Regions from separate parts of the Pedobacter terrestris genome, predicted to be linked through region 1. Evidence: riboswitches for the same ligand, from Rfam matches in the RefSeq annotation. Region 1 holds a riboswitch; each other region holds the start of a gene.
What was found. A riboswitch is a leader RNA that binds a small molecule or an ion and turns the genes downstream of it on or off. The one in region 1 is predicted to bind S-adenosylmethionine.

Region 1 (3,145 bases):
AAAGTTGATGTGGGCAAATCGTTATTTAACAATATCATATTCTATTAATCAGTTGTATATTTAGTTGTTTTGCAAAAATATTGCGCACAAGTATAGCATAAATTGACTAAACGATAGATACGCGACATCGTTTCTGGATAGAATTGCCTCAACAAACTCTACTCTACTTTCCAGTTGTTTGCGGATTACAAATTGTGGATAGTTTAATTGTATAATCTGCTTCAAGCGGTTCATTTGTTTGTGCCAAACGTTGAGAACCGGTATTCGCCGGACAGGCAATATCTCCTGCGGCATCGTAAACAATCACTTTTCCGCCAGCAACTAATTCTTTCGGAACATATACCTGAACACGCGTAATGGCATATCCTGAAGGGAAATAACGAATGTAATAACCGTCGGGATGTTTGGTCCAAATGCCGCTGGGTACATCAGAACGCGGAGGCGCCATACCAGCAATAATGGCATATTTTTCCATATCTGCGTAGCTGTAGTTTCCTGACGAAACCAATTGGCGAATATTATTTTCAGCTTCAAAAACAGCCCGAACACCAGATGGAAGTTGATCTTTTGCTTTCTCCATTACATCAAAAGGCAAAACACCAAGCGCGCCACCTTCCAATTGCGTAAGTTGTTTAGGCGTCAAAAGTTTTACCGCGGTTAATTTTACATCACCAGAATAATCAGAAAATCGAGTGCGTGCAATAATTGTCCACAGCAGCATTTGGATATGATGTTGCTCAACATCCTGGTGTTTTTCTGCACTCTTAATGATCGCCACAACAATATCTTCCTTTGATCCAAGTACCGGCGCATACATATAACCATCGCCTTTTGACGGGGCAAACGTTCCGGCTTTTAGACAATAACTTTTATTTTTCATTTCATACAATCCTTCACAAAGAATAAAACCGCCATCAGGATTTTTCGGAAGCTGATAAAGCGGCTGCACTTTCAAGGTGGATACAAAATCGGGCATCTTCTCGCCCACTCTGTTTACATCTTCAAAACTTGTACTGATTGCCGAAGGCTGTTTAAGAAATTTGTCTACGCCGAGTGCTTTTGCGCCCTGTGCAGTACCAACCTTTAATAATTTGTCTTTTAACCCGCCAAATTGTGCAAAGGCCGATTGCATAAAAATCAACAGAAAGACGGCGCTAAAAATAGATTTTGTTTTCATAGGAATGATTAGTATAAATTACACAAACATATATATTTAGTTCAGTAATAAACTAAATTCTGTTCCAGAATTTTCGACAGAATGAAATTATAACACTGAACAACAAATCATTACCTTATTTTCAAAATTTAATTTGGTCAATAAAAAATAAATTCAGACATTTGAAATATTATTTGGCGAAAGGCTAAATAAAAGTCAATCTAAACAGATTGATTTATAAAGAAGTGGCGAGAGACTGGCTCCGAGACCCACTGGCAACCCTCAGAAAGAGAAGGTGCCAATTCCTGACCAAATTACACGGTGTAATCTGGTGATATAAATTAAGACTGATGAATACATTAAATCTTCGATCGCAAAGCGAATCAATCCTTGAACAGAAATTTTTCTCTGAGACTTTATTGATGTGTTATAGCGCATCAATTACCCGCATGTGCTGTTGCATAGGGTAATTTGATAAATCTTCCTTTTTAGTTCTTCTTACAAAATTGGAAGGCTCTTTTGCAAAAGGGTACGCTTCATTGATTTGCACCCAAACGGTTTGGTTGCCTTCAAAACACAATATTCAATATTTTTTTTAAAACACGAAAATTATGTCTGCTTCATATAAATTTGAAACCTTACAATTGCACGCCGGTCAGGAAATTGATCCAACAACAGGCGCACGCGCAGTTCCTATATACCAAACCACATCATATGGATTTAACAATGCAGAACATGGCGCAAACCTTTTTGCGCTGAAAGAATTTGGGAATATATACACCCGAATTATGAATCCAACAAGTGATGTATTTGAAAAACGCATTGCTGCATTAGAGGGCGGAGTTGCTGCACTAGCAGTAGCTTCTGGCCAGGCTGCTCAGTTTATTGCATTAAATAACATATTGCAAGCAGGTGATCGTCTACTTTCTTCTTCTCACATTTACGGTGGAACTTACAACCAGTTTAAGGTTTCTTTTAAACGTTTAGGCATTTCAGTAGATTTTGCCAATCCGGATCAACCGGAAGAATTTGAGCAGAAAATAACCGATAACACAAAGGCCATTTACCTGGAAACGATCGGAAACCCGGCATTCAGCATTCCTGATTTTGAGAAAATTGCCGCCGTTGCTAAAAAATATAATCTTCCTTTAATTGTAGACAATACCTTCGGCGCTGCCGGATATCTGTTTCGCCCGTTAGAACATGGTGCAAACATCGTTGTAGAATCCGCAACAAAATGGATTGGCGGACATGGAACCACCATTGGCGGCGTAATTGTTGATGGCGGAAATTACAACTGGGGAAATGGAAAATTCCCACAGTTTTCTGAACCATCAGAAGGTTACCATGGATTGGTATTTAGCGAGGTTTTTGGTGAAAGTGGCCCTTTTGGCAATATCCAGTTTATCATCCGGGCACGCGTAGAAGGTTTGCGGGATTTAGGTCCTGCCCTTTCTCCATTCAATTCTTTTTTACTGCTTCAAGGGCTGGAAACTTTATCGCTTCGCGTACAAAGACATGTAGACAATACGCTTGAATTGGCCACATGGTTAGAAAATCATCCTTTAGTTAAACAAGTTGAGTATCCGGGATTGGCGAGCAGCAAATACAACAACCTGGCAAAAAAATATTTAAGCAATGGTTTTGGGGCGGTACTTTCTTTTGAACTTCAAGGCAAAAAAGTAGATGCTGCCAATCTGATCAATAATTTAAAACTGGTATCGCATCTGGCAAATGTTGGAGATGCCAAAACGCTGATCATTCAACCTTCGGCAACTACACATCAACAGTTAAGTGATGAAGAACAACTTGCTGCAGGTGTAAAACCAAATGCACTTCGGGTATCTGTTGGTATTGAGCACATCGACGATATTAAGGCCGATTTTGAACAAGCTTTCGCGGCTTTGCAATCCTAACCTTTGTTTAAAACACTCAACCTTTGCCCGAAAGGGGGCTAACAACAACGACAATAACATGCAACAAAATATA
Region 2 (3,145 bases), 2.2 Mb from region 1:
TGTTTAGCAGCACATCTTCTACGCGCTCTAAAAGTTCTGGCGGTATTTCCTGGTAAACTTCAAGCATCCCGGCATTTACAATGCCCATATCCATACCGGCCTGGATGGCGTGGTATAAAAATGCAGAGTGCATGGCTTCTCGAACCACATTATTTCCTCGGAAAGAAAATGAAATATTGGAAACACCACCACTTACCTTGGCATAAGGTAAATTCTGTTTGATCCAACGTGTGGCATTAATGAAATCAACAGCGTAATTATTGTGTTCTTCTAAACCAGTAGCTACAGTAAGAATATTCGGATCAAAGATGATGTCTTGCGGAGGAAAACCAACGCCATCAACCAGGATATCGTAACTGCGTTTACAGATTTCTATTCTTCTTTCATAATTATCGGCCTGGCCTTTTTCATCGAATGCCATTACGACAACGGCTGCACCGTAAGTTAAAATCTTACGCGCACTTTCAATAAATTTCTCTTCCCCTTCTTTAAGTGAAATAGAATTTACAATTCCTTTGCCTTGCAAACATTTTAATCCGGCTTCGATTACACTCCATTTTGAAGAATCGACCATGATGGGCAATTTGGCAATATCAGGTTCTGATGCAATGAGGTTTAAAAACTTGGTCATTGCTGCTTCAGAATCCAACATACCTTCATCCATGTTCACGTCAATCACTTGCGCACCACCTTCTACCTGCTGACGGGCAACCGCAAGTGCAGCTTCATAATCGCCGCTTAAAATCAATTTAGAAAACTTCGGAGAACCCGTAATATTGGTTCTTTCGCCAACATTTACGAAAATGCTTTCTGGCGTAATGGTTACGGGTTCTAATCCGCTTAACCGCATATTAGGCAGAGCCGATGGAATTTTACGAGGTTCTGCTTTACGTGCATTTGCCGCAATACAGCCAATATGATCCGGCGTTGTACCACAACAGCCCCCTACAATATTTACAAATCCAGATGCGATAAAATCATCTACCAAATGTGCAGTTTCATGCGGTTGCTCGTCATATGCCCCAAACTCATTTGGTAAACCGGCATTTGGATAAGCAGAAACATAACATCCGGCTTTTGCCGCAAGTTCTTCAATATGCGGCCGCATTTCTTTTGCACCTAAAGCACAGTTAAAACCAATACTTAATGGTTTTGCGTGCATAACAGAATTCAGAAAAGCTTCGGCAGTTTGCCCGGAAAGGGTTCTGCCAGAGGCATCTGTAATGGTACCGGAAATCATAATTTCCAGTTTACGGCCAATCACAGCCTCGTATTGTTTAATTGCCGCAATGGCAACTTTTGCATTTAAGGTATCAAAAATGGTTTCTATAAGCAAAACATCAGAACCGCCATCTACCAATCCGCGAACCTGTTCATAATAAGCATCAAACAGTTCGTCGTAACTAATGGCACGGAATCCGGGATCATTAACATCAGGAGAAAGAGAAAGTGTACGGTTTGTTGGCCCAACTGCACCTGCAACAAAACATACCCGATCTGGATTTTGCTGCATAAATTCTAACGTTGCTTCTTTTGCAATACGTGCGCCTTCATAACTCAGTTCATAACTAAGTGCCTCCATCTGGTAATCGGCCATAGAAATACGCTGTGTACTAAACGTATTGGTTTCGATAATATCTGCACCACTTTGCAAATATTCCAGGTGGATTTGTTTAATCACATCCGGGCGTGTAATGTTAAGCAAATCGTTATTGCCTTTCACATCACTGGGATGATCTTTAAAACGCTCCCCTCTAAAATCCTCTTCTGTTAAGCTGTATCGCTGGATCATTGTGCCCATTGCACCATCAATCACCAGAATACGCTTTTCTAATTCTTCTCTTATACTCATTTGTTCGTAGTAGTAAGTAGCGAGTATCAAGTACCAAGATTTTCTTGATTTATTAATACAGGCGTTCGGACGATAGCAATCAAGACAAGCTCATCAAACTTGATACTTGATATTAATACCCGATACTTAAAAAGGCTTATTTAAAAAGTTGGTACACGATTGTACTCCTAAACTTATCTGTTCCCGTATTAAAAACCGAGATAGAATTTAGCACCTTGTTGGCACAGGTTGCTAAGACTTCGTTGGGTCTAATCCCTCCGTCTTTCTTAATAAGCATACAAAAATGCAACAAAGCTACATCATTTCCAAAATTTATCACCCCCATGCCAAATAAAATTACACAGCAGCCATACATTCCTTCATTCATCAATATATTATTCTGAACAAAAAATTGACCCTTGTAAAAAAATACTGACACATAAACACAAATCTTGATACTCTATATTTTAAAACTAACTTAGTAGTATATCTTAAATAAACACGCATATGAAAAAACTAATCATTGGATTATTCCTTCTTTACGGAGGATTTTCCGCCTACGGCCAAATTAACGTAGAAGAACCTGAGTACATTGGCGAAGCCGTTTATGTATCGCCAGAGAACGCTGTTACACCTTTAGAAAAAGAAGCCGTAAAAGTACAGGCCAAAGCTGGTGCATCATTATTGATTACTGGAATTGGAAAGGTAAAATCGAAAATGGTCATAGAGGGCAATTCTTCTCCTGTAAAGTTACCGGCAGTAGCGCCGCTAACGTTTATTGTGAAAAGCTTCGATAATAAATCAGACCCTTTATCCATTATCAGCATTGTGAAGTTTGAAGCAACGAGCAGACAACGAAAATCTGAACTCAGTTCTGTCGGAACATTCTCCGGAGCTTCAACAAACAACCAAAATTATATCCCATATAAGTCCAAAAAGTATAAAGAAAGTTCATATCAGTTAAATATTCCTGGTTTAGATCCGGGAGAATATGGAATCATCGTTTCAAACCCAAATGCACTTGCGAACAGCAATACCATTGTGGCTTGTTTCGCAGTAGAATAATTGAAATGATTTTGCACAAAAAAAAGCGATATTCAATTGAATATCGCTTTTTTTATAGCTTTTAATATTGCTTATTTTCTTCCACCGAAAATCCTTAAAAGAGATAAGAACAAATTAATGAAAGTAATATATAGAGTAAGCGCTCCCATTATTGCAAGTTTTTTGCTGTCGTTAACACCAAAAGCATTGCCGTCTTCATCCAATCCTTCCCCTATTTTCTTTAGTTCCTGCACTTTATAAGCTGTCAGC
Region 3 (3,145 bases), 400 kb from region 1:
AATTCCTTCGGTTTTTTTAGATCGTGGATGGAATGGCACATTAACATCGGTATTTGGGGAATTGTACGTGGATAAAATCATCATAAAGCCATGTATAAGTGGTGGATCAAAAAATACATTTATTGTAGAACGCGATCATTATTTAGAAAGAAAATCAGAGATAATGACGTTGCTGAAAGATATTGATTTGATTGCGCAACCATTTATGGAGCAAGTGCGTGAAGGCGAATGGTCTTTTTTATTTTTCGGTGGAGAATACAGCCATACGATTATTAAAAAACCAAAAACCGGCGATTTCCGCGTGCAACAGATTTTCGGTGGAACAATTGAAGAAGTAAAACCATCAGCAGAACAAATTCAAAAAGCATCTGACTATATTTCCAAATTTGCGCCAGATAGTGTTTATGCTCGTGTTGATGGTCTTTTAATTAATGGCGAATTTCAACTAATGGAGCTCGAACTTATAGAGCCGTTCTTATATCTTGCTTATCATTCAGATGCTGTGCAACGTTACGCGCAAGCGATTAAGAGGAGTGTAGGCAAGTAAAGTTCATTCGTCATTGGCTATTGGTTCATTAATCATTTGTTTATTAGTAAAATAGTATTTGGTGCGTAGGCAAAATGCTTTTAGCGTTACGCTCTCCGCATTACGCTCTCCGCATTACTCTTTCTGCTTTTCGCTTTTCGCTCTCCTTCATTGCTTCTTTTTGATAAAATTTATTAAACTGATTATCAGAATTATATAAGTCTAATTGTTAAAAATTTAACAATAGAATATAAAGTCTACCTATTTTGTATATATTTGCTGCTGTCAGGAGTTAATATCCTGGTTGACTTATCCAGAAAGACTGAGGGAATGGGCCCGATGATGTCTTAGCAACCTGTTGCCAAATAAGGTGCTAAATCCTTCCTCTAACAAGAGGAGAGATAAGAGAGAGATTTCCTTTGGGAGTTCTGTATAAGCGAAAAGTTAAACAATCAACCTTATACTATTCACATGATTACCAAATTCTTGTATAACCTGTATCGACACAATTTTAAACCTGTGCTAATTCATAAAGCTTCAGAAAAACAGGTAGTTAGTTACATGCCCTAAAATTTTCTTCCACGCTGTATAGCGCTTTAAAGTCTTCTTAAAAAAAGGCTAAGGGGATTATTATGTTTAAAATAAACCAAATGATATGAAACAATTTTTACTCTTTTTATTTTTAATCACCGGAGTTTCTGCACAGGTATTTGCGCAGGATCGTAAAATCAGCGGCACGGTAAAAGATGCCGATGGCGGCGGTCCGTTGCCTGGTGTTGTGGTTAAAGCTTCGGCAAGCGGCCGTAGTGCTGCAACAAATGGAAATGGCCAGTTTACCATTTCTGTGACCGGTGCAGATAAAAGCCTGACATTTAGTTATGTAGGTTACGAAACACTTACGCAATCTACCGCATCTTCATCTGGCGATGTGCGTTTAAAATCTTCTAATACCAGTTTAAAAGATGTTCTTGTAGTTGGTTACGGTACGCAGAACAAAAAAGAATTTACGGGTTCTGCCGCACGAATCACCAGCGAAACACTAAAAGATATTCCCGTTCAGAGCTTTGAGCAAGGTATGATCGGTAAAGCATCTGGTGTGAATATATCTATTCCAAATGGGGTGTTAAACAATCCTCCGGTTATCCGCATTCGTGGTGTAAACTCTATTTCTTTAAGTTCTTATCCACTTGTAGTAGTAGATGGGATTCCGATTAACACCGGAGATATTTCTACCAGTACTTCGGTTCCGAATAATCCACTTGCAGACATCAATCCGGCAGATATAGAATCTATTGATGTTTTGAAAGATGCCGCATCAACCTCAATTTATGGTTCTCGCGCTGCGGGCGGTGTCTTGTTAATTACTACAAAACGTGGTAAACAAGGCAAAGCAAAAGTAAGTTACGATGGTTGGGTCGGACTTACATCTGCAGTTCGTTTACCAGAATTGCTGAATGCAAACCAATATATGGAACTTAAAAATGAAGCTGTATTAAACAGTAAAATTTTAACTGGTAATCAAAATAATGCAAGTGTAGCTTCCGCACTGTTTTTTCCATCAACCAATGCCGATGGATCTGCAGTTGATACACGCTGGTACGATCAGGTTTACCGTACGGCAGTATCACACAACCACAATATCAGTATTGCCGGTGGAAATGAAACTACAAAATATTACTTTTCCAGCAACTATTCTAAGCAGGAAGGTATTACAAAAGACAATGATTTTGAACGTAAAGGACTTCGTTTCAATATTGATCATGATGTAACCAAATGGTTCAAATTAAGTGGTAATGTGTCTTACAATAACACGCTTAATCAATCGCAAAATACAGGTTCTTTAAGTAACAGTACGTTGTTGCTTATTGGTGCCGCACGTCTTGCACTTGTTTTGCCGCCAAATGTTTCGCCGTTTAACGCAGACGGTTCTTACAATTTAAGCAGTACCGGCACACTTGGTGCAGGTAAAAATTTATTTACGAATACATTGTACAATCCTGGCGCATTATTTGACAACAGCGATTACTCTACAACAAACGATCACATTATTGGAAATATCCATGCGAGCTTTAAATTGCTTGACGGATTAAAATTTGACAGTAACTACGCTTTGGATCGGTTAAGATCTGAGGATAAAACGTATCTCAGCCCAATTCTTGGTTCATCTGCATTTTCTACAGGCGGTTCTGTAACCAATGTTTCTGCATTACGCAACAACTACAATTTCACGAATAGTCTTTCTTACGATAAACGTTTCGGAGAAGTTCACCACATTTCTGCCCTTGCGGGATATGACGTTCAGAAGTTTGAATTTTCATCGTGGGGCGCTAACCAAACCACCGCTTCGGATCTGTTTTTTGAAAATTACCAAGGTACCTGGGGTACGATAAAATCATCGGGAAATGCATTATCAGAAAAGTTATATCTGTCGTCTTTTTTCAGACTTTCTTATGATTATAAAGGCAAATATTTCATCACCGGAAATTTCCGTAAGGATGGAAACTCTGCACTTGGCGCAGTAAATAAATACGGAAATTTTGGTGGTGTTTCTGCCGGTTGGTCTGTTAGCGAAGAATCTTTTTATAAAAATTCATCATTCAGTACTGTCGTGAACGCATT
Region 4 (3,145 bases), 2.0 Mb from region 1:
TTATCAGAAACCGTTCTGGATGATAACAGATTAAAATGTTGGAAAATCATCCCAATCTGCCGTCTGGCAATTGCCAATTCTGTTCTGGTTAACTTCAAAAGGTTTTGTCCATCAATAATTACCTCGCCAGAAGTTGGTATTTCTAATAAATTCGCACAGCGGATTAAAGTACTTTTGCCTGCTCCTGATGCACCAATTACGCCTGTGATCTGACCTTGCTTTACATGGAGCGAAATATCAGAAAGTGCAGTAACCTGCTTGCTCCCTTCCCCAAAAGTTTTCGTAATGTTTTGTAGTCTGATCATCTTTAATTCATTTCTTTTACCAGTTAAAAATTTTTACGTCTTGAACGTGCTGGCAAAGAATCGGCAAATATATACAATCCCTACAGGAAAAGTAGTCTTAATCTTGTAAGATATTCGTTTTTGCGTACTCTGGTTACTTTATTTGCAAAGTTTCAACAGATAAAAAAAGTTGAAATGCCATTACAATGCCCACATGCTACATTTCTGCCAGTTAAAAACTAAGCGACGAAATTCATCGCCGCTTAGCAGTTGGTTTGGTGGTATTAGTCTAGTTAATGGTTACGAGAAATATTTTAATAAAACTAAGCAGACCGCAAAATCGATTCAAAATCCTGCTGACGTGCATATTGCTGAATTACAGCAAGTACTTGATCAATTTCATGTTCGGTATTGTATCGGCTAAAAGAAAACCGAATGGTATTGCGTTTATTTTGTGCTTGCAATGCAGAAATTACATGAGAGAGGCCATTACCAGAGCAAGCGCTTCCGCCAGAAGCATAAATATCGGAGAGATCTAAATGCTGTAGTAAATTGCCATTACTTACCCCATCCGGTACCGAAATACTCAATACTGTAGAAAGACTTTTATCTATCTCAGCAGAATTTCCATTAAATGAAAATTCACCGTAAGCAGATAAACCGGCAATTAATTTTGCTTTCAAATGTTTTAAATGCTGTTCGTATTCATCCAATTTCAAATACGCTTCCTGAAAAGCAGCAGCCATCCCCAAAATTCCGGCTACATTTTCCGTTCCGGCGCGTTTCCCATTTTCCTGAGCGCCGCCGGTTATTAAGGTTGTTAATTGCTTTGGCAATCGGCTATACAAAAAACCTGTTCCTTTTGGGCCGTGAAATTTATGTGCCGAGCCGACCAGAAAATCTGGTGTCATTTGCCTTACATCATACCTAAAATGCCCCATAGTTTGAATGGTATCGCAATGGAAAACCGCGCCGTAATGTTCTGCCAGGTCGGCTATTTCATAAATTGGATTGAGGTTTGCAATTTCATTATTACCATGCATCAGCGAAATCAGCACTTGCTCTGCTTGTGCATCCAGCAAACGATCCAGTTCTTTTAAAGACAGATTTCCCTTTTCATCATTGGATAAAAAAACGAGTTTAATTAACCCATCGCGTTCGGCTCTTTTTAATGTATTTAAAACCGCATGATGCTCTAAGCGCGAAGTAATAACCACTCTTATTTTTTGCGTATAAATTGCAGAAAGTATGGCCATATTGTCTGCTTCGGTACCGCCAGAGGTGAAAAAAATATGTTCTGGAGATGTATTCAACCAATCGGCAATTTGACTTCTGGATTGTTCAATTGCTTGCCGCGCATGCCTTCCTGCGGCATGTGCAGATGATGGATTTGCAAATTCGTGAAAAAAGTAAGGTTTCATTTCTGCAAACACTTCTGCAGATAATGGCGTTGTAGCCGCATTGTCCAAATATATGCTCATTGCTTAAACTTTAGTGCAAACACTTACGCAGAAACAGCTTCCTCTCTTATCTATCCCATTTTCAGGGAAGGATTTAGCACCTTATTTGGCAACAGGTTGCTTAGACGTCAACGGGCCTTTCCCTCAGTCTTTCTGGATAAGTATGTATAACAAGCGTAAAATTAAAAAATTAAACTACTATTCCTATAGATTTTATATGTTAAATTTTACTTTTGGATTTTAGGAATTACAAATTCGGCCTTTGAACAACCGTGAAGACGGTTTTACGTTTTAATAATGTCCAATACAATTTCCGCAACTGCGGATAAAAATCTGATATACAGCATGAATCAACATTTTATATCGAGCTATTCCAGGCATTCTGACGACTATGAAAAATATCGGCCGGGATATCCCGAAGCAATCCTGACTTATCTGGAGCAAAACATTTCGTTAAACCGAGAAAAATCGATTGCTGATGTAGGCTCCGGAACGGGAATTTTTACCGAACTTTTGTTAAAGAAAAATTACCGGGTAACGGCGATAGAGCCAAATGCAGAAATGCGGGCAAAAGCCGAGAATAAACTTGCTTCTTACACCGGCTTAACAAGCGTTAATGCAAGTGCAGAGCAAACAACACTGGCAGATAATAGTGTAGATTTAATTGCTGTTGCACAATCTTTTCATTGGTTTCATCCGGAGCAAACGCGGCAAGAATTTAAAAGAATTGCAAAGCCTGGCGCACACCTTTTACTCATTTGGAATATCTTGCAACAGAGAAGTTCATTTTTACAAGATTATCAGCGTTTAAAAGATAAATACACCAGCAAAAAACCTTATCAGGAGAAAATAAACATTTCGGTGATCGACCAGTTTTTGGATCCTAAACTACGGATTGAACAAGAGGTTTACCACAGCAGGCAACTGGATAAAGATGGATTACTGGGTTATTTTAGATCAGCATCTTACGCTCCGCTGCAAGGAGACGAAGATTACCCAACGCTGGTTCAGGAACTGGAAGAAATTTTTGAACGCCACCAGCGCAATGGCTTTGTAAAACTGGAATATGATGCTAAATTATTTCTGGCGCCGCTGTTATAACCTCTGGTATTTTTAACCAATAAAGCCGGACAACCTTAAAAGGTTGCCCGGCTTTTATATTTCCAAACAATTTTAGATACCTAATCTGGCCTTTCGTTGTTGTAAATCTGCGTTACTTCATCAGTTGATAAAGCTTTATTGTAAAAGCGGATATCATCTAACGCACCTCTGAAATACGCGGCACCAGAATAATAAAACGGACTGCTGCTATCTGTAAAATTCAAGATCGCTTTTGGCAGAATCTGCCCGATGGCTAAATTCACCGGCGTTTCTAATGCGAAAGCAGAACCCGCTGCAGTT

Region 2: another riboswitch for S-adenosylmethionine. It lies ahead of metH (methionine synthase); the one in region 1 lies ahead of ACJVDH_RS10300 (O-acetylhomoserine aminocarboxypropyltransferase/cysteine synthase family protein).
Region 3: another riboswitch for S-adenosylmethionine. It lies ahead of ACJVDH_RS11920 (SusC/RagA family TonB-linked outer membrane protein); the one in region 1 lies ahead of ACJVDH_RS10300 (O-acetylhomoserine aminocarboxypropyltransferase/cysteine synthase family protein).
Region 4: another riboswitch for S-adenosylmethionine. It lies ahead of ACJVDH_RS02060 (cysteine desulfurase family protein); the one in region 1 lies ahead of ACJVDH_RS10300 (O-acetylhomoserine aminocarboxypropyltransferase/cysteine synthase family protein).

The regions. Positions count from the first base shown of each region.
Region 1 covers NZ_CP180264.1:2,419,617-2,422,761, forward strand. The annotation lists gene ACJVDH_RS10290 (hypothetical protein) at 1-38, opposite strand, end outside; gene ACJVDH_RS10295 (hypothetical protein) at 164-1,177, opposite strand; SAM riboswitch class I at 1,389-1,499, shown strand; gene ACJVDH_RS10300 (O-acetylhomoserine aminocarboxypropyltransferase/cysteine synthase family protein) at 1,768-3,072, shown strand; gene ACJVDH_RS10305 (homoserine O-acetyltransferase family protein) at 3,131-3,145, shown strand, end outside.
Region 2 covers NZ_CP180264.1:258,763-261,907, reverse strand. The annotation lists gene metH (methionine synthase) at 1-1,852, opposite strand, end outside; SAM riboswitch class I at 2,023-2,128, opposite strand; gene ACJVDH_RS01305 (hypothetical protein) at 2,339-2,896, shown strand; gene ACJVDH_RS01300 (Bax inhibitor-1/YccA family protein) at 2,968-3,145, opposite strand, start outside.
Region 3 covers NZ_CP180264.1:2,819,106-2,822,250, reverse strand. The annotation lists gene ACJVDH_RS11925 (ATP-grasp domain-containing protein) at 1-547, shown strand, start outside; SAM riboswitch class I at 833-934, shown strand; gene ACJVDH_RS11920 (SusC/RagA family TonB-linked outer membrane protein) at 1,182-3,145, shown strand, end outside.
Region 4 covers NZ_CP180264.1:448,092-451,236, reverse strand. The annotation lists gene metN (methionine ABC transporter ATP-binding protein MetN) at 1-305, opposite strand, end outside; gene ACJVDH_RS02060 (cysteine desulfurase family protein) at 608-1,765, opposite strand; SAM riboswitch class I at 1,809-1,908, opposite strand; gene ACJVDH_RS02055 (class I SAM-dependent methyltransferase) at 2,042-2,845, shown strand; gene ACJVDH_RS02050 (LamG domain-containing protein) at 2,926-3,145, opposite strand, start outside.